Regions from separate parts of the Marinobacter sp. Arc7-DN-1 genome, predicted to be linked through region 4. Evidence: predicted binding sites of a transcription regulator. Region 4 holds the regulator's gene; each other region holds the start of a gene.
The links. Region 4 encodes sigma-54, which starts transcription at its own class of promoters, with help from an activator protein. Its sites were predicted from a motif close to ANTGGCATNNANNTTGCTNT; they were not measured.

Region 1: D0851_RS14040 (ammonium transporter) is a predicted target of sigma-54. The motif match lies at 3,083-3,102, and genes of this name have one in related genera.
Region 2: flgA (flagellar basal body P-ring formation chaperone FlgA) is a predicted target of sigma-54. The motif match lies at 3,474-3,493, and genes of this name have one in related genera.
Region 3: flgB (flagellar basal body rod protein FlgB) is a predicted target of sigma-54. The motif match lies at 2,784-2,803, and genes of this name have one in related genera.

What each region holds. Positions count from the first base shown of each region.
Region 1 covers NZ_CP031848.1:2,992,116-2,997,849, reverse strand. The annotation lists gene D0851_RS14060 (phytoene desaturase family protein) at 1-704, shown strand, start outside; gene D0851_RS14055 (YkvA family protein) at 778-1,197, shown strand; gene pomA (flagellar motor protein PomA) at 1,268-2,038, shown strand; gene D0851_RS14045 (flagellar motor protein MotB) at 2,041-2,958, shown strand; gene D0851_RS14040 (ammonium transporter) at 3,193-4,401, shown strand; gene D0851_RS14035 (lipocalin-like domain-containing protein) at 4,501-5,580, opposite strand; gene D0851_RS14030 (FtsX-like permease family protein) at 5,577-5,734, opposite strand, start outside.
Region 2 covers NZ_CP031848.1:219,913-225,646, forward strand. The annotation lists gene D0851_RS01045 (peptidylprolyl isomerase) at 1-589, opposite strand, end outside; gene D0851_RS01050 (pilus assembly protein PilB) at 810-1,559, shown strand; gene D0851_RS01055 (flagella synthesis protein FlgN) at 1,591-2,061, opposite strand; gene flgM (flagellar biosynthesis anti-sigma factor FlgM) at 2,069-2,395, opposite strand; gene flgA (flagellar basal body P-ring formation chaperone FlgA) at 2,619-3,320, opposite strand; gene D0851_RS01070 (chemotaxis protein CheV) at 3,522-4,451, shown strand; gene D0851_RS01075 (CheR family methyltransferase) at 4,489-5,316, shown strand; gene D0851_RS01080 (MFS transporter) at 5,320-5,734, shown strand, end outside.
Region 3 covers NZ_CP031848.1:130,794-136,527, forward strand. The annotation lists gene queF (NADPH-dependent 7-cyano-7-deazaguanine reductase QueF) at 1-128, shown strand, start outside; gene D0851_RS00665 (adenylate/guanylate cyclase domain-containing protein) at 158-1,597, opposite strand; gene D0851_RS00670 (DUF962 domain-containing protein) at 1,599-1,910, opposite strand; gene D0851_RS00675 (nitroreductase family protein) at 2,067-2,618, shown strand; gene flgB (flagellar basal body rod protein FlgB) at 2,870-3,268, shown strand; gene flgC (flagellar basal body rod protein FlgC) at 3,303-3,752, shown strand; gene D0851_RS00690 (flagellar hook assembly protein FlgD) at 3,771-4,448, shown strand; gene D0851_RS00695 (flagellar hook protein FlgE) at 4,476-5,734, shown strand, end outside.
Region 4 covers NZ_CP031848.1:1,242,563-1,248,296, forward strand. The annotation lists gene lptB (LPS export ABC transporter ATP-binding protein) at 1-227, shown strand, start outside; gene D0851_RS05800 (RNA polymerase factor sigma-54) at 424-1,944, shown strand; gene hpf (ribosome hibernation promoting factor) at 2,046-2,354, shown strand; gene ptsN (PTS IIA-like nitrogen regulatory protein PtsN) at 2,441-2,911, shown strand; gene rapZ (RNase adapter RapZ) at 2,939-3,823, shown strand; gene D0851_RS05820 (HPr family phosphocarrier protein) at 3,831-4,100, shown strand; gene mgtE (magnesium transporter) at 4,245-5,606, shown strand; gene yjgA (ribosome biogenesis factor YjgA) at 5,734-5,734, shown strand, end outside.

The DNA.
Region 1 (5,734 bases), 1.7 Mb from region 4:
TGCTGCCGGCCGCTGTAGCCGAAAGAACCGGCTATCAGGGCAAACGCCAGCACATCACCCCGTCCATGCCTCACATTGGCCTGTACATTGGTCTGAAAGGCACGCCGGATCAGCTCGGGCTGCCCCGCACCAATTTCTGGATATACCCGGGTGCCGATCACGATGGCAACGTGCAGCAGTTCCTTGACGACCCCGAGCACGCGGATTTCCCGGTGGTGTACATCTCCTTCCCGGCCGCCAAGGATCCGGATTACCAGAACCGCTGGCCGGGCACCTCCACCATCGAGATAGTCGCCCCCACCACCTGGGAGATTTTCGAGCCCTGGCAGGACACCCCCTGGGGCAAGCGTGGCGAGGACTATGAAGCCCTGAAGCAGAAGATCACCGACCAGTTACTGGAGGTGATGTACGAAAAGCTGCCGCAGTTGCGGGGCAAGGTGGATTACGTGGAAACCTCCACCCCGCTTTCCACCGCCTGGTTCTGCCGTTATGGCCGGGGCGAACTGTATGGCCTGGATCACAACCCGGAACGGTTTGAACAGGACTGGCTGAAACCCAAAACCGACATTCCCGGCCTTTACCTTACCGGCCAGGACATCCTCACCTGCGGGGTGGTGGGCGCCATGATCGGTGGCCTGGTCACCACCCTGGCCATTCAGGGCTGGCGCGGTACCGGACTGGCGAAGCGAATCTTCGTGGGTTAATGCCATTGGCAATGCCTCCGGGGTTGCGCGATCATGGCTGCCCAACATCTCAGGTAATAAAGGGAACCTGTTCATGGCCCTGTTCAGCCAGAAAAACGCAGAGAAACAGTTAAACGCGGAAGCCAGCAAGGTCCATCGGGAAGACCTTGAAAAACTGCTGGACCGGCAACGCGCCATTGAGGAAAAAGTGAAAGGCAGCGGCAAACTGAAGCGTTTCAGTGCGGATATCCAGCTGATGTTCTCGATGATCCGGGACTACTGGTACGGCAATTACCGCAGCGTTCCCTGGAAGACAATCGCAGCGGTGGCGGGAGCGCTGCTGTATGTCATGAACCCGCTGGATGTTATCCCGGATCTGATTCTGGGTTTCGGTTTTCTCGACGATGCCGGCGTGGTCGCCCTGTGTCTGAAGCTGGTGGAATCCGACCTGCACCGTTACGCGGCCTGGAAAGAGCAGCAGGAAGAGGTGAAAAGTGTCCCTCAGACGAATTGATTAAACTCTGAACTGAAGGTAACCTCACCCCCCCAGTTCTGTCGGCACGTCAATCAAATCTGGAGTTCCCGTGGATTTCGCCACTCTTATTGGTCTTGCTGGCGCCATAATACTTATCGCCTCCGCAGTGATTCTCGGCGTATCGCCTTTGGTTTTTATCAATCCTGCGTCACTCTTGATCGTTGTTGGCGGCACGTTGCTGGTGGTACTTGCCAAGTTCAGCATTGCCCAGTTTTTCGGCGCCTTCAAGGCCGCTGCCAGGGCATTCAAGTTCAAGTTACCGGAAACCCAGGCCAGCATTGAAGAACTGGTGGATATCGCCAATGTCGCCAGAAAAGAGGGCGTACTCGGCCTTGAGGGCCGGGAAGTAAGTAGCCCGTTTCTGGGGCAGGGCATCCAGATGCTGGTTGACGGCCAGGACGGCAATACCATCAAGCAGCTGCTGAGCAAGGAACGCCTGATGACACTGGAGCACAACCGCTCCGGCGCCAAGGTTTTTACCGCCATGGCGGACGTCGCTCCGGCCATGGGCATGATCGGCACCCTCATCGGTCTGGTTCAGATGCTTTCCAACATGGAAGACCCGAAATCCATCGGCCCCGCCATGGCCGTTGCGCTTCTGACCACACTCTATGGCGCCATGATCGCCACCATGATCGCTACGCCCATCGCAGACAAGCTGTCTCTGCGAATGACAGAAGAAGCCCGGATGCAGTCGCTTTACACAGACGCTCTTGTGGCCATTCAGGAAGGCACCAATCCGCGGATTATCGAACAGATGCTGTCAAGCTACCTGCCACCGAAGGAGCGTGAGAAACTGGTCGAAGCCGAGGGCACATAGGCATGGATGAGCTGCCGGAAGAGGAAAAACCGGGCATCCCCGCCTGGGTAGTCACCTTTGCAGACCTGATGTCCCTGCTGATGTGTTTCTTTGTTCTGCTGCTTTCGTTCTCGGAAATCGACGCCCAGAAGTTCAAGCAGATTGCCGGCGAACTTTCCAAGGCCTTCGGGGTCCAGCGCGAGGTACCGGTGCTGGAAATACCCAAGGGCACCAGCCCCGTTTTTGACACCTTCTCGCCCGCCCCTCCGGAGCCCACGGTAGTAAATGAAGTAAAGCAAACCACCACGGATGAACAGCCGGAGCTGCAGACCCTGAAAAGCCCCGCAGACCTGGCCGTGGAGGCCGCGATCCAGGACCAGATAAAGGAAACCATGGGCGATCTTGCACAGGTGCTGGAGCCGGCCATCGCCGACGGACGCATCAACGTCAGCCAGGACCAGCGGCGCATCGTGATCCGCGTCGAGGAAAAAGGCTCGTTTCCATCAGGCTCCGCACAGCTGACCTGGGAGTTCGAGGGCCTCCTGCTGGAAATGGCGAAAGTTCTGGCCACGATTCCCGGCAACCTGACCATTGAAGGCCATACCGACAACGTGCCCATCCGCACAGAACGCTTCTACAGCAACTGGGACCTGTCCGCGGCCCGGGCGGCGGCTGTCGCCAATGTATTGCTGGCCCGGGATTACGTGCAGCCCACCAGGCTTGCGGTAACCGGGCTGGCGGATACCGAGCCGAGAGTGTCGAACACTTCCCCCGGGAACCGCGCAAAAAACCGCCGGGTGGAGATCATCATTGATCTTTCCGAGCCCATGCAGGAACAGGAAATTCGCCTGCGGGAGCTTATTGAGTCCGAATCCGTGGATCAGGAAACGATCATTGGGATCGAGTCCGGCACCCCCTCTTCCGGCGAAATTAGCTGGTAAAAACACGCCAGATTGGTGCATTCACCCTGAAAACGCACAACTATAGTGCGGTAAGCGCCAACCATACCCCGCCAGCCGCTTTCAATATTGCCGCAACCCCCGTCCCACTCTCGAAATGCATTGTTTTGGAACAGCTCTTGCTTATCCTGCACCTCATCAATGCACAATTCCATGCCCTTTCCATGCACAACGGCCCGGAAGAGGCCCGATACCCAACATCAGGAGCGAAAACCCGTGGACATCACGAGTGCAGTAAACACCCTGACTGAAAGCGCCAACACACTGTTCATCCTGATCGGTGCCGTTATGGTGCTGGCCATGCACGCCGGCTTTGCCTTTCTGGAAGTCGGTACCGTCCGCCACAAGAACCAGGTAAACGCGCTGGTCAAGATCATGACCGACTTCGGCATCTCCGCCGTGGCCTACTTCTTCATCGGCTATTACATCGCCTACGGCACTCATTTCATGAGTGGTGCCGCCGAGCTCACCGCCGCCAACGGCTATGATCTGGTGAAGTTTTTCTTCCTGATGACCTTTGCCGCGGCCATTCCCGCCATCGTATCCGGCGGCATTGCCGAGCGGGCAAAGTTCTACCCCATGCTGATCGCTTCGGGCCTGATCGTGGCGTTCGTCTACCCCTTCTTCGAAGGGCTGGTCTGGAATGGCAACTACGGTTTCCAGAGCTGGCTTGAGAACCAGTTTGGTGCACCCTTCCACGACTTTGCCGGCTCCGTTGTGGTGCATGCGGTCGGCGGCTGGATTGCGCTGGCGGCGGTACTGATACTCGGCGCCCGTAAAGGCCGGTATCGCCACGGCAAGGTCGTGGCGTTTGCCCCTTCCAACATTCCGTTCCTGGCCCTCGGCGCCTGGATCCTCACGATTGGCTGGTTTGGCTTCAACGTCATGTCCGCCCAGACCCTCGATGGCATCAGTGGCCTGGTGGCGATCAACAGCCTGATGGCCATGGTTGGCGGCATCCTGGTGTCAATGCTGCTGGGCCGGAGAGACCCGGGCTTTATTCACAACGGACCGCTGGCCGGACTGGTGGCCGTGTGTGCCGGTTCAGACCTGATGCACCCGGTCGGGGCACTGATCACCGGGGGCGTGGCCGGTGCCATCTTTGTGTACCTGTTTGAATGGGCCCAGGCCAGGATTGAACGCCTGGACGATGTGCTGGGCGTCTGGCCCCTGCACGGCGTCTGCGGTGTCTGGGGCGCCATCGCCTGCGGCATCTTCGGCCAGGAGGCCCTGGGTGGCCTCGGCGGCATCAGCCTGACGTCCCAGATCATCGGCTCGGTGGCCGGTGTCATTGTCGGCTTTGTCGGCGGTCTGGTCGTCTATAGTGTTATTAATGCGATCTCCGGCCTGCGGCTGACCGAAGAAGAAGAGTTCAACGGTGCGGACCTGAGCATTCACCGCATTGGCGCAACGGCTATCGAATAGTCTTGTCGGTGGCCCGTCTTTTGCGGCAGGTTTTCATGCCGGCTTTGATCAGATCGCTACCTTTCGCAAGATGCACGTGTTTGAAAAACCGGGCGAGCGCTATTTGCCATACCCCGTCAGTTCCATGTAGCCCACACCGGAGTGACTGCCCGAGACCGTGACCGGGCTCTCCCAGTATCGATAGAGCCCGTCGTTACGGTAGTCTCCGGCCGGCGCGGACACTTCCAGGTGAACCCCGTAGCCGGGAACCTCCAGGCGCCACCGGCGCGGATATCCGCCCTGGCCGGCAATGGGTGCCATACGGATCTGGTCCGGCGTGAGCGCCACGGGCCCTTCCCCTGCCGGAATCCAGGTGCCGGACCGGAAGGCACCGTCGTCCTCCCTCAGTTGAAAGGCCATCAGCCTGTCGCCCGAATCCAGGTGCAGGGCGAACCAGTCCCAGCCCTGCTGCCCGGCCTTGAGAAACTGGCTGCTCCATTCCCGGTCAAACCAGCCCTGGCCCGAGACTTCCAGTGTCTCACCGGCCAGGGTAACCGTGCCTTCAATCTGCAGGTCCACCAGGCTGAAGTACATGGAACCCTCGCCACTGGCGGATTTGGCGCTGAAGCCCTGATTGCCATGGGCGACGGGGCCACGGTTGATGCTCAGAAACAGATCGTAGGACCAGCCATCCGCTGACACCTGCAACCGCCAGGGGCCGTCACCGGACGGGCCGCTGAGTTGCCAGTCATCCAGCCACACCGCCAGTGGCTCCGCAGTCGCGCCGGCATGGCCAACATCGCCGCGGGCCAGTTTCTCCGCAAAATGGTGTCGGCCCTTGAAACTGACCGCGCCATGGGCCATCCAGGCGGCCTCCAGAGGCCATTCGCTGGCGGGAGGCGGTTCGGCATCCACCGGCCTGGGCTTGATGGCCTGACGGAACTGGGTCCATTGCAGACCCAGAGGGTCGCCCCCGGCGGTTTCCAGATTGGCGGTCAGATACCACCATTCAACCCGGTACTGGGGGTGGGCTCCGAAGTCGGCCGGGAAGCTAAGCCGGTTACCGGGACCGGGTTGCAGATACGGCACTTGCGTTTGCGAATCCCGGTCCCCGACCAGCCCAGCAAAGCCGGTTGTTTCCGGTCGATCCGAACAGCCGCTCAGGAAAAGCATGAACACCAGCCAAGCGCTCTTTGTCATCGCTCACCCCCCGACAGGGCACTGGCACTCTCCGGTGCCAGGACTGGGCTCGTGAGCTGCCGGCGCATCAGCAAGGCAATGCCGAGGCCCACCAGCAGGCTCAGCACGCCAAGCTCCAACCAGAACCGCGGATACACTGCCATGGGCAGGGACC
Region 2 (5,734 bases), 1.0 Mb from region 4:
TAATGATCACGGCTTCAACCGGAACATCGGCCATGCCCCGCTTCCGGGTTGTCTGCTTGCGGGCGATAGCATCAACGGCACCCATGCCCTCGGTCACCTTGCCGAAGACGGCATAGCCAGGGCCACGGACGCCGGCATTGAGGAAATCGTTGTCTGACAGATTGATGAAGAACTGTGAGGTGGCGGAATCCGGAGAGCTGGTCCGGGCCATGGCAATGGTTCCACGGAGGTTGGGAAGTGTGGATCTGGCTTCGTTCTTGATGGGGGCGCGGGTCGGTTTGCGGGAGAGGTCATCGGTAAACCCGCCACCTTGGATCATGAAGCCGGGAATGACCCGATGAAAGATGGTGTCGTCGAAGAATCCGGCCCGTGCGTACTCCAGAAAGTTGGCAACGGTTGCAGGGGCAACATCCGGGCGGAGCTGCAGTTCAAGGGCACCTTCACTGGTCACCATCCGGACTTTCGGAAGCGGTTCATCGGCTGGTTGGCCACTGCTCTGGGCCAGAGCAGTGCCAGCGGGCAAAAGCAAAGAGAGAAGTATCAACAGTACGGGAGTCACACTTTTCAAGGGTTTTACCAGATTTGTCATTTTCGGCCGCTCTCTGTGTTATTCGCAGGGGCTTTTCCTGCGACAATTCAGTGAATTCTGTTTTCCGGTGCGTGATCTTAGCAGAACGTGATTGTAAAACGGGGACTGTATCCACGCACATTTGATTGTGATCAGCTAACCTTTTCGGATGCAGGAATGAGTGCATCACATTCGCCGGGCAGGGTTGTACGGTTTTCACTGTTGAATAAGGAGAAACTGGGTGAGAATCCGCCAGGGATTTGAAGAAAAGTCACGCCTTGGGCGATTACTTGTCAATCGCGGGTATCTGTCTGAAGGCCAGCTGGATGAAGGCCTGAGAATTCAGCGCGAAACCGGCCAACGCCTCGGTGAAGTGCTCATTCAGGCCGGTTGGATCACGGATAAGGAACTTCACCGGGTTCTCAAGCACCAGTCCCGCTATCGTAACGCGGCGGCCCTGGTGACCATGGTTACGCTTCCGTTCCAGCCGCTGGTGACGTTTGCGGCCAGTAACAGTGCAGATACCTCCCAGTCGGCGTTGGAAGCCGGCGAACTCTATGAGAGAGGGAATCTTGCGCCGCTGACCGAGACCGAGCTGGCGGCCGTATCGGGGCAGGGTGATCCGACCCTGCTAGACCGGATCGGACTGGTCGGGGCGATGGCAGAGAATCCGGCCGGTGGCGACAGCCAGGGAGGAAGCCCGGCGGCTGACGTTATTGAGGGGATGAAACTGACGGCAAATATCTTCGTGCCGGTTCTGAACTTCCTGGATTCAGACCTTACCATTTCCGGCGTTCACTACCGGGAGGGTGAGCCCCGTTACGCGGTTCGGGAAGACGGGGCGCTGATGCTGGCCTTTCCGGAACGTATTGAAGAAATCCGCATGGACAATATCCGTGTTACCGGAGGCCAGGGCGCGTCAATGGGCAACGTGACCATTCAGGATATCCGGTTCCACCCGGACTCCCGGATGACCATTTACACCCGATAGAAACGGTTATGGGCCAAGGCCAGCGCGGTTTTCAGGCGCTTGCGAGCACTGTCCGGCTTGAAACTGTCGTGTGCTCACCACGTGCTCCGTAGAGCTTCTGCTGGCTATTGGCGCCCCGGAAAATGTCGGCCAGCCGGGTCAGGCGTTTTTGCAGATGGGTGATCACCCGACCGTTGTTCTGGTTCAGGGTCTGACAGGCTCGCAGTTTCTGGTCCGCTTCCTGCCAGAGCTGATAAAGCTCAGAAAGGCCCGCACTGCGAATAAAGCGGGAGGGCTCTCCGCTCTCGAGGCGATAGCCCATCTGAACCAGCGTCCGGATTTTCTGCTTTGCCCGCTCACGAATGGCCCCGAGAAGATCGTTTTTCTCTCTGGTCAATTCGTTTAGAGCCTGGAGATCGGAGGTGGCAAGGCAGGTTTTTTCCCTGCCGAGAATGTCAGCGAGTGTGTCCAGCTGGCTGACATCCTGGGATAGAAGAGCCTTCAGATCATCGATTGCTGCCATGATTTACTCACCCGAAAATGCTTTCATCCATCTCAAGCATTTTCTGGGCCAGTTTTTCGGCGTCAATTTTGTAGGTCCCGTTTTCGAGAGCGGAACGGATCTGCTCAATACGGTCATCATCCATCTCAGGATAATCACCCAGCTTCTGTTCCAGCTGTTTGAGATTCCTGGCCTGACTGCTCAGGCTCACGTTTTCACCCCGGGCTCCCCGGGTCTGAGTTTTTGCCTGCTCGTTGGTCGCCGGCTGGCTGCTCTGAGCGCCAGCGCCCTTGTCGGCCGTGGTTCTCTGGGTGTTGACCTGGCCGGGGCCAATTCCATTGAAGTCAACTGACATATCGATACCTGCTTGCCTGATGCGCCACACGTTTGCGGCGCTTACTCGAGTTTATGTCTTCTTAACGGCGGAACCGCAGAAACCTTTAGAAACTTTTTGCCTTCCGGATTAACATATTTTTACCCGGTAAATTTTTTCACCCCCAACCACTACTGCTCCCGCTACTACTGTCACCGGGCCTGGCAGAATCTTGCCGTGCCGGCAAAGTGCTGCCGAAGCGCGGCTACATCTGGATCTCAACACGGCCGGGGGCAACAACGTTCGCCTTTACCGTACGTGAGGAGCTCAGATTCTCGACCAGAACTTGCTCTCCTATGCCTGCGTTGGCCAGAGCCTTACCTCGGGAACGCACTGAAAATCCGCCGGTTTTCGCAGTAATGATAACATGATCCCCACGCTCTACCGCATCCGGCGCAGAGAGTATATCCGGAGTGATCAAAGAGCCGGCATTTATGGATCGCCGAACCTCCATTCCGACCGCTTGTGCGGTCTCGGTTATCGCTCCGCGCCTTGAGGCATTGATCTCCACGGACTGATGCGTCACCAGATCCGGGGTAATCCGCTCACCGCGAGTCAGGGGGCGGGTTGCAATCAGGGCGGGCCCACGGATTGAGATGGAGGCCGTAACGAACATTCGCCAGGGGCGGCTTCCCTCACAGGCTACCAGCAGGGACGGGCTTGTACTCTTCCAGGGGTCGCCGCTGAACCCGACACTCAGGGGGCGTTCGCACCCGGCGAGGGTGAGGCGGCTATCGATGGACCCTGGTTCAAAGGAAACCGTATAGCCCGCACTGGCCTGTTCGTTGGCAAAGTCGTCCAGAAACGCCAGGGTGGCCTGCCGGATCTGTTTGGCAGTGGTTTGGGCCAGCAATGGGCCGCTCAGGCTGGACATTAGCAGGAGTAGGGCAAAATTGGTGATGCGCATACGTATGAGTTTGTCCTATGCTTGTCAATATCAGGGCAGAAAAACCCGAACAATGCTAAGGGTTCCGGGAAAATGGCCGTTAAGTTGGCTGACCCGCCGCTGAGATGACGGTTTCCCGTCGATCAGGCGATTATTCGGCGATATATTCAGTGAACAGCAAGATATATGCCGGCGGAAAGCCGGCCAGCCAGGAGAAACAAAATGGCAGGGGTATTGGACAGCGTAAACCAGCGCACGCAGCTGGTAGGGCAGAATCGCCTTGAGCTCCTTCTTTTCCGCTTGAGAGGGCGTCAGATTTACGGCATTAACGTTTTCAAGGTGAAGGAGGTTTTGCAATGTCCCAGGCTGTCATCTATTCCCAACAGCCGGAACGTCGTCAGGGGGGTCGCCCATATCCGGGGCGAAACCATTCCGATTATTGATCTGAGCATGTCCATTGGATTGCCCGGAATTCCACAGGAAGAGCTGGCGACCAGTTTTGTCATCATTACCGAGTACAACCGTAAAACCCAGGGCTTCCTCGTTACTGGTGTCGACCGGATCATGAACATGAACTGGGAAGATATTCTGCCACCGCCCAGGGGTGCCGGAAGGGATGTTTACCTTACCGCTGTCACCAAGATCGATGATAAGCTGGTAGAAATCATTGATGTAGAGAAGATTCTTGCAGAAGTTTCTCCGCTCGGTGAGGATGTTACCGAAGCCGTGCTGAGCAAGAGTGCCGATCGGGTGCCCGGCCACCTGCCCGTCCTGGTGGTGGATGATTCGTCCGTGGCCCGTCGCCAGATAGAGCGTTGCCTGACGGCTATCGGAATGGAAGTCGTCACCAGGAATGACGGCAAACAGGCTTATCAATACCTGAAGGAAGTGACTGCCGACGGTTCGCGGGCAAAGGATCATTTCTCCCTGATCATTTCCGACGTTGAAATGCCAGAGATGGACGGCTATACGCTGGTGACGAAGCTTAAGGGTGATCCGGCCCTCGCCGACATGTTTATCATGCTGCACACCTCTCTCAGTGGGGTCTTTAATCAGGCCATGGTCAAGAAGGTCGGTGCCGACGACTTCATGGCAAAGTTCAGTCCGGACGAACTCGCCGAGCGGGTAATGGAAATCATCGACCAGGGTTGATGAAGCTGCTCAGAGATTCACTCAGAACAGAGATCCAATGAAAGCGGATATAACGCCACAGGAATATGAAGCCTTCAAGTCGTTCCTGCAGGATGCCTGTGGGATTTTGCTGGGAGAGAACAAGCAGTACCTGGTGAAAAGCCGGTTACGCCGGATTCTCGAGGAGAACAGCCTGAACTCGCTCGGTGAGCTCCTTGATCGTCTCAAGCGGCCAGGCCGGGGTGGTTTGCGTGAAGTTGTTATTGACGCCATGACCACCAATGAAACCCTGTGGTTCCGTGATAACCATCCGTTCCGGATCCTTCAGGAGAAACTGCTTCCCGAATTTGCCGAGCGCAATTCCAGCCAGCCGCTTCGAATCTGGTCTGCCGCTTGTTCAACCGGGCAGGAACCTTACTCGATTGCGATGATTGTGGAGGAGTTCCGAAGGCTCCGGCCAGGCAAATTGCGTGATGTAAGAATCACCGCAACGGATATTTCCAAAAGCGTGCTTGAGGTTGCCCGTAAGGGCGAATACGAGATGATCGCCATTGGTCGCGGGTTATCACCGGAGCGGCAGAAGCAGTTCTTTACGCCGTCCCTGAACGGTGGCTGGCAAATCAAGCCGCAGATCAAGACCATGGTAGAGTTCAAGGAGCTGAACCTGCTGGAGCGATACATGCTCGGCAAATTCGATATTGTGATGTGTCGCAACGTTCTGATTTATTTCTCAGCGGAATCAAAGAAAGACATCCTGACCAGGATGCATGCCACCCTTAATCCGGGAGGTTATCTGGTTCTTGGTGCCTCTGAATCTCTTAACGGTTTGCCCCACCTTTACGAGATGGTCCAGTGCCACCCCGGAATTATCTACAGGAAAAAATAAACCATGCCCATGAATGTCTGGGTGCTGGTTGCGGCTCAGGCGCTGGCGATGTGCACAGCGCCCTTCATTGTTTTCATTGGCAGCATCCAGGGCCGTATGCTTGCACCCGCAGCGGAATACGCCACACTTCCTGTCGGTCTTGTTGTCGTCGGGACAGTACTGGCCATCAAGCCTGCCACCTGGCTGATGGAACGATTCGGCCGCAAGCGGGTGATGCTGCTGGGCGCAACCATGGGGATGCTGGCCGGATTGCTCGGTGCACTGGCATCCTGGCTCGGATTGTTTTCGCTTTTGTGCCTGGCGACGGTTGTTGGTGGCACCGGATTGGCGGTAGTTCATCAATACCGTTTCGCAGCCATGGAGTCTGTGCCTCCGGGGCTGGCAGGTTCTGCCGCAGCCCGGGTGCTGCTTGGCGGGT
Region 3 (5,734 bases), 1.1 Mb from region 4:
TGGGCCGCTGCAAGCCGGAGTCGCTCACAGTCTGCGCCCGATACACCCGAAGGGGCGGGCTGGATATCAATCCCTGGAGAAGTACCGAAACCGGCCAGGGTGCCGGGCCGCGGCTGATCCGTCAGTAACCAGGGTGAAATGAGGCACCGGCGGCGCCTCAGGAGACGTCTTCTTCCCGCCTGAGGCGGTCCGCGGCATCTTCCAGCGCGGTGAGAATGGCCTGCCGTTCCTTTTCGGTGATCTTGTCCGAATCCAGATACATGGCAAAGCCGCTGTGTTCGTGTTCCATGAAGCTGCGGTTTGGCCCCATATCCCGCCGGAAATCCACCACCTCGTAAATCGGCACCGGTTTGCCGAATCCTTTCACGGTTATTTCACCTTTGTCCCGGCACATGATCTTGTTCTTGATCAGCGAAAAGGTCTCGTAGGACACCAGGATCTCACCGGGTTCCGCCAGGGATTCAAGGCGGCTGGCCAGATTCACTTCCTTGCCGATGATGGTGTAATCCATCCGGTTTTCAGCACCGAAGTTACCCACTGTAGTGTAACCGGTGCTGATCCCCATACGGATTTCCAGGGGGGTCTTGATGCCCTGGCTTCGCCACTTCTGGCGCATGATCTTCATGTGCTTGCGCATTTCAATGGCCATGGACACGCAGGCAAAGGCGTCTTCCCGCTGGCCCCGGCTGGTGGGGTCGCCGAAGAATACCATGATAGAGTCGCCCACGAATTTGTCGATGGTGCCGCCATATTTGAGGGCCACTTCAGACATTTCATTAAAGTAGTGATTCAACAGCTCGGTCAGCGCCTCCGGCTCCATCTCTTCGGAGAGTTCGGTGAAGCCTTTGATGTCTGAAAAGAATACCGCCAGTTTCTTGCGCTGGGTTTCCAGCCGTACATCCCGCTCCCCGGTAAAGATGGATTGCCACACCTGGGGTGAGAGGTACTTGGACAGCTTGTGGGACAAGGCAATTGACTGTTCCCGCTGATTTTGGATCTGGGTCTTGGCCAGCATCAGTGCCCGGGCCTGCTGGTGAGAGTAATAGGCGGTAACGCAGATATACAGCCCGGTGGAAAGAATCGACACCATGCTGGTCAAAAGCGGCGCGTGGGGGCCGTCGGCCAGGCCGAGGATGGCAACAGCAATCGCAATTGCCGCGGCCATGAAACCGGTGCCGATCAGCCACTGCCGGATGCCGCCAACAATCAGGCAACTGAACATCAGCATCAGGGCCACGGACAGGGAGGGTATGACAATCAGGCCGATGAAACCGATGAACCCGCCGCCAATCACACAATCCACAATGAGCATTTTCTGACGGATGCGTGCGGAATGTCTCAGGAAGGTTCTACGGGTGAGTATATGGGCTATGTGTGGCCATGTGAGAGCACCTGCTACCAGCCACAGTAACGGCTGCGGAAAGGCACCCTGGAGAACACCGGTTACGATAATTGCCGCCGTAGACGTGTACGCCAGTATTCGGCCGTTGTAATCCGGCATTGGCGGTATGGCTATCGGACTGCCGGGGCCTTCAGCAGCCATCGACTTGACAGCGGAGGTGCTGGCATTGCGCAGATCGGCCGGTACGCTCATCATTTCAGAAACGGATCCTGCCAATGAGCATGTCCCGGAACATGACCCAGTCACCCATCAGGCTGTACAGTGGGTACTTGAAGGTTGCAGGGCGGTTTTTCTCGAACTTGAAATGGCCGACCCAGGCAAACCCATAGCCGATGACCGGCAGGGTCAGAAGCCACGCAAGTTTTCCGGAGGTGATCGCCCAGACAGCGACCAGAAAAACCAGAAGACTACCGACAAAGTGCAGCCTGCGACAGATTACATCGCTGTGTTCTTCAAGGTAGTAAGGATAGAATTCGGAAAAGCTGTTGAAGGTTCGCTGGTTGCTCATTGTGTTGCTTCTCACCGTTGCAGGACTGCGGCATTTTATAATTGTTGGCAGCGCCGACTACGACTAAAGATTAACAGCATTACGTACAACCCACAATTCACAGCCAGCAATTGTGCCCGTGCCCATTTTCACACAGTCATAAAATAGCGAGACGATATGACAGCAGTTACTGATTTCCTGCTTAACCGGTCCTCCGAACCCAGGCTGGAGGCGCCCGCGCCGGACAGGGAAACCCTGAACAAGGCCTTTGCCTGCGCCGCTCGCGCTCCGGATCATGCCTTGTTGCGGCCATGGCGTTATCTGGTCGTAGAAGGTGAGGGGCTGGAGGCCCTCGGGGAACTGTTTGCCTCCACCTGTGCCAACAACAGTGACGAGCGGGAAATCGAAAAGCTCCGGCGCGCCCCTCTGCGGGCACCCATGGTCATTATTGGTATTGCCTCGCCGAGCCCCCACCCCAAAGTTCCGGAAGTGGAGCAGGTGATGTCTGCGGCTGCTGGCATGAGCTTTCTCGGGCTGGCCCTTCAGGATGCCGGTTATGGTGTGATGTGGCGCACCGGTGCTGTCGCCTATCATTCAGCCGTGCACAAAGGGCTGGGGCTGGATGACCACGAGCAGATTGTCGGCTTTCTTTATACGGGGAGTGTCTCCGCTGTAAAGCCTGCCGTTCTCCGGCCCGGGGTTGACGAGTTTGTCCGTCACTGGCCTTAACGGGTAACTGTCGCTTCCCCCGGCGTGGGCGGGGGAAGCGGTTTGCCGCTTTCGAGGACTTTCTTTCCCTTTATCCGCTCCCGCTTTCTCTCAACAGCCCAGCTAATCCCGCCAATACTGGGGTTATGCGCTATTTAGGGCGCCTTTTTAGAGCGCCTTTCGAATTCTGGCATCTACCTTGCTTTAGTTCTGTCAGAGAGCACAGCCGGCAAAATCAGGTCGGCGTACTGGTGCAGTTTTCGGGAGGCAACATGGCAATTTCGTTCGATAAGGCTCTGGGCATTCATCAGCACGCGGTGGAAGCGCGGGTCAAGCGTGCCGAAGTTCTGGCAAACAATCTGGCCAATGCTGACACCCCGGGTTTCAAGGCCCGTGATGTGGATTTCCAGGCGATGATGCAGAAGGCCCAGGAGTCCGTCAGCGGCTTCCAGATGGCGAAAACGAACGAGGCCCACATGGATACCTCCCGGTCTGCCTCAGACAGCGACCTTTTGTACCGGATGCCACATCAGCCGTCGGTCGACGGCAATACTGTGGATGCCCAGCAGGAGCAGTCGCGCTTCATGCGTAACGCCATGGACTTCCAGGCCAGTTTCCAGTTCCTGAACAGCAAGTTCAGCGGTTTGACCAAAGCCCTGAAGGGCGAATAAGCCGCAGTCACAGGGTTAGCGAAGGAGAATTATCATGTCACTGGGCAGCATTTTTGATATCGCCGGTTCCGGCATGACAGCGCAATCGCTGCGGCTGAATACAACCGCGTCCAACATTGCCAATGCCGAAACAGCCAGCTCCAGTACCGGTGAAACCTACCGGGCCAGAAAGCCGGTGTTCTCAGCCGTTCAGCAATCACTCCTGAACCCGGGGCAGGGTGGCATGCCGATGGCTGCCGATGAAGGTCCCGGTGCCGGCGTCAGGGTTGAAGGCATTGTTGAGAGTGATGCGGAGTTACAGATGCGCTACGAGCCCCACCATCCGGCGGCCAATGAAGACGGTTATGTCTTCTATCCCAACGTGAACGTGGTTGAGGAGATGGCTGACATGATGTCGTCGTCCAGAAGTTTCCAGATGAATGTGGATGTCATGAACACAGCCAAGTCCATGATGCAGCGCATTCTGACCCTTGGTCAGCAGTAATACGGTGAGGAGCACAACATGACTGCAGTAAATGCAACAGACGCGTCGGATGTTCTGAGCCAGTACCAGCTGAAGCAACAGGATGGCGGCCAGGGCACCAGTGAGCTTGGCCGGAATGAGTTCATGGAACTGATGCTGGCACAGCTGAAAAACCAGAACCCGCTGGAACCCCAGGACAACGGTGAATTCATCTCCCAACTGGCCCAGTTCAGCTCGCTGGAGGAGATGCAGAACCTCTCCGGTACGGTTGAGGATGTGGCGGGCCAGTTCCGTTCCACCCAGGCGCTGCAGGCCTCTGCCATGGTCGGCAAAACCGTGCTTGCCCCTTCCCAGATCGGGATTCTGGGTGCGGACGGTGAGATCAGTGGCACCGTTGAAGTGCCGGCATCGACCGGCGGGCTTCGGCTTTCGATTCAGGGTCAGAATGGTGAACGGGTTCGCCAGATTGACATGGGTAGTAGTCCGGCGGGGGTGACATCGTTCCGCTGGGATGGCCAGGACGGCAACGGCAATCCCTTGCCGCCGGGACCCTACCAGATTGTAGCCGAGGCTTCCTACCCGGATGGGCCGCAGCAGTTGGGTACGATGGTAAGTGCCAATGTTGACAGCGTGTCCCTGGGCCAGGGTGGCTCCATTACCCTGAATCTTGCAGGTATGGGCTCCATCGCCCTGTCTGATGTAAAACAAATTAACTGATACCGGTGAAACACCAAGGGGTGAACCATGGGATTTAATACGGGTTTGAGTGGTCTTCGCGCGGCATCGGTAGATCTGGACGTCACCGGTAACAATATTGCCAACGCCAGTACCGTGGGGTTCAAAGGCAGCAAGGCCCAGTTCGGCGATCTTTATGCCAGTGGTTTCCTGAGCGCAGGCACCAATCCGATCGGGGACGGTGTCCGGGTTCAGGGCGTGAAGCAGTCGTTCGGTCAGGGCAATATCAGCTTCACCGATAGCGGCCTGGATATGGCGATTGACGGTGATGGCTTCTTTATTCTGAACAATGGCGGCGAAGTGCGATACTCCCGGGCCGGCCAGTTCGGAGTAGACAAAGACGGCTTTGTGGTCAACAACCAGGGCATGAAGGTGCAGGGTTATACCGCTGATGGTGATGGCAACCTGTCCGGTGTGCGTGGTGACCTGCAGATTGAGACCGCCAACCTGGCTCCGCGCAGGACCACGAACCTGCAGACCGATGTGAATCTGGATTCCCGTGAATCCGTGCTGGAACGCAGGGTGAGAGACCTTTCCCTGCAGACCGGTGACTTTACGGCGGGTGAAACGCTGACTTTTTCCTATTCTGACGGTTCAGCCGATGAGACTGTTGTGATCCCCAGCCCGATAAACTCCGCGGGCCAGATTGCCGATGCGATCTCCGCAGCCTCCGGCGTGAGTGCTTCCGGTATCACAACAGCTGAAATAGACTCTACGGCCAATGGCGTCTCGACCGGTGATACTCTCAGTAATACGATTGCGTCTCGCAACCTGGAGCTCTCAATCAATGGTCAGCCCCTGAATGTAAGCGCTGTGACGACACTGGATGAGCTGGCGAACGTTATTTCCAGCTTCGGCAATAACTCAATCTCAGCCAATGTGGATGGCGACAACCTTTTAGTCCGGGACAGTTCGGGTGAACCGCTTGAGGTTCAGTGGGGAGACGGTAGTAGTACGAACCCGATTGAGAACACCGTTGGAGAGATCGCGGTAAGCACAAATCGCAGTGTGGATACTGTGGCCTCTGACGCCGTGGGTTCTCAGTTCGTGGCGACATATAACAACACGCAGCCCACGCGCATCAACGCTTTCAACCCCATTGATCAGCGTACTTACAACCACGCCACATCAACCACCATCTACGACAGTCTGGGCAACGCCCATGAGATGACTCAGTTCTATGTCAAAGAGCCATCGCCCGGGAATGGTGTTGGCCAGAGTCAGTGGTCTGTTTACCTTCAGGTAGACGGCGAGCCGGTAGGTGGCAC
Region 4 (5,734 bases):
GTGTCGACCCCATTTCCGTGAGCGATATCAAACACATCATCCGGCATCTTCGGGACAAGGGCATTGGTGTGTTGATTACCGACCACAACGTGCGTGAGACCCTGGACATCTGTGAGAATGCCTACATCGTTTCCGGTGGCCACATCATCGCCTCCGGTAATGCCGAGGCCATTCTGGCCAACCAGCAGGTGAAGGAAGTGTATCTGGGCGATGAGTTCCGACTGTGAAATTGGGGTCAGATGAAATTGGGGTCAGATGAACTTTTCATCTGACCCCCGGATTGTTTTGATGATCTGTAGCAAGTAAACTCGGCAAAGAACTTGCTAGGGTAATACAGGGCCAAGGCAAGTAACCGACATATAAAGAATTTTTCACTACCTACGACACCAAGCGCTGATGAGTGACGGATCCTGAACCATGGTAATGAAAGCCTCCTTACAGTTAAAGCTGGGTCAGAGCCTGACCATGACACCCCAGCTGCAACAGGCGATCCGGCTTCTACAGCTTTCCACTCTCGACCTTCAGCAGGAAGTCCAGCAGGCCCTGGAATCCAACCCCATGCTGGAGACGTCCGAGGATGAGGATCAGCCGGAGACCGACACCGGGAATGACGAACGGGAGGCCAATGCCACCGAGTCCGCCGCTGAGACAGTTCCCGAACCTTCACCCGACTGGGATGAAACCGAAAACGGTCCGGACTGGTCCTCGGAAAACGAAATCCCGGATAATATCCCGGACGATCTCCCGGTCGACACCGCCTGGGACGATATCTACCAGTCCGCACCGGCATCGGCCGCCCGTAACGATGACGAAAACGATCACGATTTCGAGACCCGCAACTCCCCCACTGACACGCTTCAGGATCACCTGGAATGGCAACTGAACCTGACCCCGATGAGCGAACGGGACCAGGCCATTGCCCACGCTTTGATGGACGCAGTGGATGAACGCGGCTATCTGACCAGTCCGCTGGAAGAGATTCATGCCGGGTTGCTGGATGAAAACGAAGAAGACCCCCTTGAGCTGGATGAAGTCGAGGCGGTCCTTCACCGGCTGCAGCATTTTGATCCTCCCGGCGTGTTCGCCCGGGACCTGCAGGAATGCCTGCTGATCCAGCTCAACCAGCTGCCGCCGGAAACGCCCTGGCTGGCCCAGGCTCGCCTGGTCATCACCCATTACATCAATCTGCTCGGCAACCGCGACTATGCCCAACTGCTACGCCGCAGCCGCCTGAAAGAAGACCAGCTGCGGGATGTACTGGCCCTGATTACCGGCCTGAATCCCCGCCCCGGTGACGTGATTGACCGCACCGAACCTGACTACGTAATTCCGGATGTGATCGTTCGCAAGCACAACGGCCGCTGGCGCGTTGAACTGAATCCGGAAATTGCCCCGCGCATCCGCGTCAATGCCAGCTATGCTTCTCTTATAAGGCGTGCGGACAGCAGTGCCGACAACACCTACCTGCGGGATCAGTTGCAGGAGGCGAAATGGTTTATCAAGAGCCTGCAGAGCCGCAATGAAACCCTGCTGAAAGTGGCGACCCGTATTGTCGAGCACCAGCAAGGATTCCTGGATCAGGGTGAAGAAGCCATGAAACCGCTGATCCTCTCTGATATCGCCCAGGCGGTTGAGATGCATGAGTCCACGATTTCCCGGGTCACCACCCAGAAATACATGCACACCCCCCGGGGAATTTTCGAGCTGAAATATTTCTTCTCCAGCCATGTCAGCACTGACGAAGGCGGTGAATGTTCTTCCACGGCGATCCGCGCGATGATCAAAAAGCTGATTGCCGCGGAAACGCCCAAAAAGCCGTTGAGCGACAGTAAAATTGCAGCCATGCTAGGAGAACAGGGAATCAAGGTTGCGCGACGCACCGTTGCCAAGTACCGGGAGGCCATGCACATTCCGCCTTCGAACGAACGCAAGCGGCTGGTCTGAACACCCCGGGGTCCGGGCGCAACGTACTATTTGCCGGCGCACAATGCGCCAGCACCCAGACCGGCTCCCGGGAGCCGGAACGATGACAACAGGAGACGCCTATGCAACTCAATATTTCAGGCCATCACGTAGAACTGACTCCCGCACTGAAGGATTATGTTTCAGAGAAGTTCCAGAAGCTCGAGCGTCACTTTGACCACATCAGCAACTGCCAGGTAACCCTGGAAGTGGAGAAGGTGCGCCAGATTGCGGAAGCCACGCTGCACGTGGTTGGTGGTGAGATTCACGCAAAGGCAGAAAATGAGGATATGTACGCAGCCATCGATGTCCTGATCGACAAGCTGGACCGCCAGATTCTCAAACACAAGGAAAAGAATGTAGACCGGATGCACGGAAACGGCTCTCGCTAACTGGCTGTTTTCATGCAAGTCATCCAATCGAGCTGCGACACGGCTGACGTGTCGCAGCCTTTTTTTAACGGAAATGCAGTCGATCCATGAGCGACACATCCCTGACCATAGACAACATACTTGCACCGGAGCTCACCCTCTGTCGGGTGTCGGCATCCAGCAAGAAGCGGGCTCTGGAGTTTATTGCCGAGCAGATAAACCTCCAGGACAATACGCTCAGCGAAACCCAGATATTCAATAACCTGATCTCACGGGAGCGTCTGGGCAGCACCGGTATTGGCCAGGGAATTGCCATCCCGCACTGCCGCCTGGAAGGCCTGGATCATGTGGTGGGCGTACTGATGACGCTGGAAGAAAGCGTCGAGTTCGACGCCATCGACAATCAGCCGGTAGATCTGATCTTCGCCCTGGTCGTGCCCAAGGAGGCCACCAGCGAACACCTGGAACTGCTCAGCCAGCTGGCGGAAAAATTCAATGAGCGGTCGTTCTGTGATCGCCTGCGGCAATGCGAGGACGCCAGCACCCTGTACGAGCGCATGACCGCCTCAAGCGGATGACATTCATTGCAGTGGAGGTACGTGGTCATGAAGCTGATTATCGTCAGTGGCAGGTCCGGATCGGGCAAGAGTACCGCACTTCATGTTCTGGAAGATCTGGGCTTCTATTGCATAGACAACCTCCCGATCGGCCTGCTTTTCCCCCTTACCCGGGAAGCCGCCAGCCAGACAAAACCGGGCCGCCTCGGCAAGATGGCCGTGAGCATTGACGCCCGTAACCTTTCCGGAGAACTGGCCAACTTCGAAGAGATCTACCGCCGCCTCCAGGAAACAGGGGTGACCGTTGAGATCATCTTCCTGGATGCCGACGAACAGTCCCTGCTGCAGCGTTTCCACGCGACTCGCCGAAAGCACCCCCTGAGCGATGACAAGACCTCGCTGCGGGAAGCCATCACCAGTGAAAAGAAGCTTCTTGAACCGCTGTCCAAGCTCTCCGACCTGTATGTGAACACCACCGGCATGTCCATGTACGAACTCCGGGATATGGTGAAGCAGCGGGTTGTCGGCAGGAAGGAGCAGGAACTGGCCCTGCTGTTCCAGTCGTTTGGCTTCAAGCACGGTGTACCGCTGGATTCGGACTATGTCTTCGACGTTCGGTGTCTGCCTAACCCTTACTGGGATACCAGCCTTCGGAAGTATGTGGGCACCGATCAGCCGGTGATCGAATTTCTTGAAAAGGAACCGGCGAGCCGAAAGATGATCGATGACCTCAAGGCTTTCCTGGACACCTGGTTACCCTCCTTCGCGGACAGCAACCGCAGCTACATGACCATCTCCATCGGCTGTACCGGAGGCCAGCACCGCTCTGTGTATGTGTGCGAGCAGCTGGGCGAGTACTTCCGGCAGCGCTACAACAACGTCCAGGTGCGCCACACCGAGCTGCCACATTTGCAGACACGGGAAGAGATCTGATCAGCCCATGATTCGCCGCCCGATTACCATTATCAACAAACTGGGGTTGCACGCCCGTGCCACCGCCAAGCTGGTTGCCACAGCCTCCGAATTCGACAGCAGCGTGAGAATTGCTGGCAAGGGCCGGGATGTGGACGCCAAAAACATCATGCAAGTGATGATGCTGGCCGCCAGCAAAGGTACGGATGTTGAGCTCATTGCTGAAGGACCCGACGAGGAGCAGGCCATTGATGCGCTGGTCGAACTCATCAACGATTATTTTGGCGAGGGCGGTTAAAACGGGGTCAGATGAAAACGGGGTCAGATGAAAGTTCATCTGACCCCGTTTTCATCTGACCCCGGTTTGATCTCCTGCAACTCGCACTCACCGATAACGGCTAACTCCGCTATAATAAAGGCGTTTTCTGATGCTGGGTGATTCATGACCGATATTCTGGAAAAAAGCCAGGCCCGCCAGCGCCTTCGCTCCCTGAGTGAAGCCCTGGACAGCGGCGCACTGAAGCAGGTTGCACGCATCCTGAACGGTGGCCTGAGTCCCAGCGACATTGCTCACCTGCTGGAATCTTCGCCGCCCCGGCAGCGTGCCCTGTTGTGGAACCTGGTCGACAAGCAGCTGGAAGGGGAAGTCCTCCAGTACCTGAGCGACGATATTCGCAGTTATTTCCTGAGCCAGCTGAACGCCCAGGAACTGGCGGACATTATCGAGGATTTCGAGTCGGACGATCTGGCCGACTTGCTGCAGCAACTGCCGGACACGGTGATCCAGGAAGTTCTGGACACCATGGACGAGCAGGACCGCCAACGTGTGGAAGAGGTCCTTTCCTACCCGGAGGACACCGCTGGCGGCCTGATGAACACGGACACCATCACGGTGCGCCCGGACATCAGCATTGACGTTGTTCTTCGTTACCTTCGCCGGCACCGTACCTTGCCACCAATGACCGATAGCCTGATTGTGGTCAGCCGGCGCGATGAATTCATCGGCATGCTGCCGATCACCAAGATGCTGGTGTCCAACCCTGCCGCGACCGTGCGGGAAGTCATGGACACCGACATCGAGCCAATTCCCGTTAGCCTCTCCGACACCAAGGTCGCGACACTGTTCGAGCGCTATGATCTGATCTCGGCGCCGGTGGTGAACGACGAGGGCCGGTTGCTGGGCCGGATCACCATCGATGACGTGGTTGACGTTATCCGTGAGGATGCGGATCACTCGCTGATGAGTATGGCCGGCCTGGATGAAGACGAAGATACCTTTGCTCCGGTCTGGAAAACCACGCGCCGCCGGGCGGTATGGCTCGGGATTAACCTGATTACCGCGCTTACGGCATCCGCAGTGATCGGTCTGTTTGAGGACACCATCGCCAAGGTGGTGGCGCTTGCGGTACTGATGCCGATCGTTGCCAGCATGGGCGGCATTGCCGGCAGCCAGACCCTGACCCTGGTCATCCGGGGCATGGCCGTCGGGCAGATCAGCGGCGCCAACGTTGGCTGGCTGCTGAGCCGGGAGTTTCTCTCCGGCATAATTAACGGGCTGCTCTGGGCGGCGGTGGTCGCAGGTGCTGCCATGCTCTGGTTCCAGGAGGTGCTGATTGGAGCCATCATTGCCGCCGCCCTGGTGATCAATCTTGTTGCAGCGGCACTGGTGGGCACGGTGCTGCCGCTGTTTCTCAAATCGCGTAATATCGACCCGGCCCTAGCTGGTAGCGTGATACTGACAACCGTGACGGATGTGGTTGGATTCATGGCCTTTCTTGGCCTGGCGACCATTTTCTACGCCTGATAGGAGAACATGGGGTCAGATGAAAGCTTTCATCTGACCCCGACTTTACGATTTTCTACGCCTGATGGGCGAACATGGGGTCGGATGAAAGCTTTCATCTGACCCCGACTTTACGGCTACTGGATTTA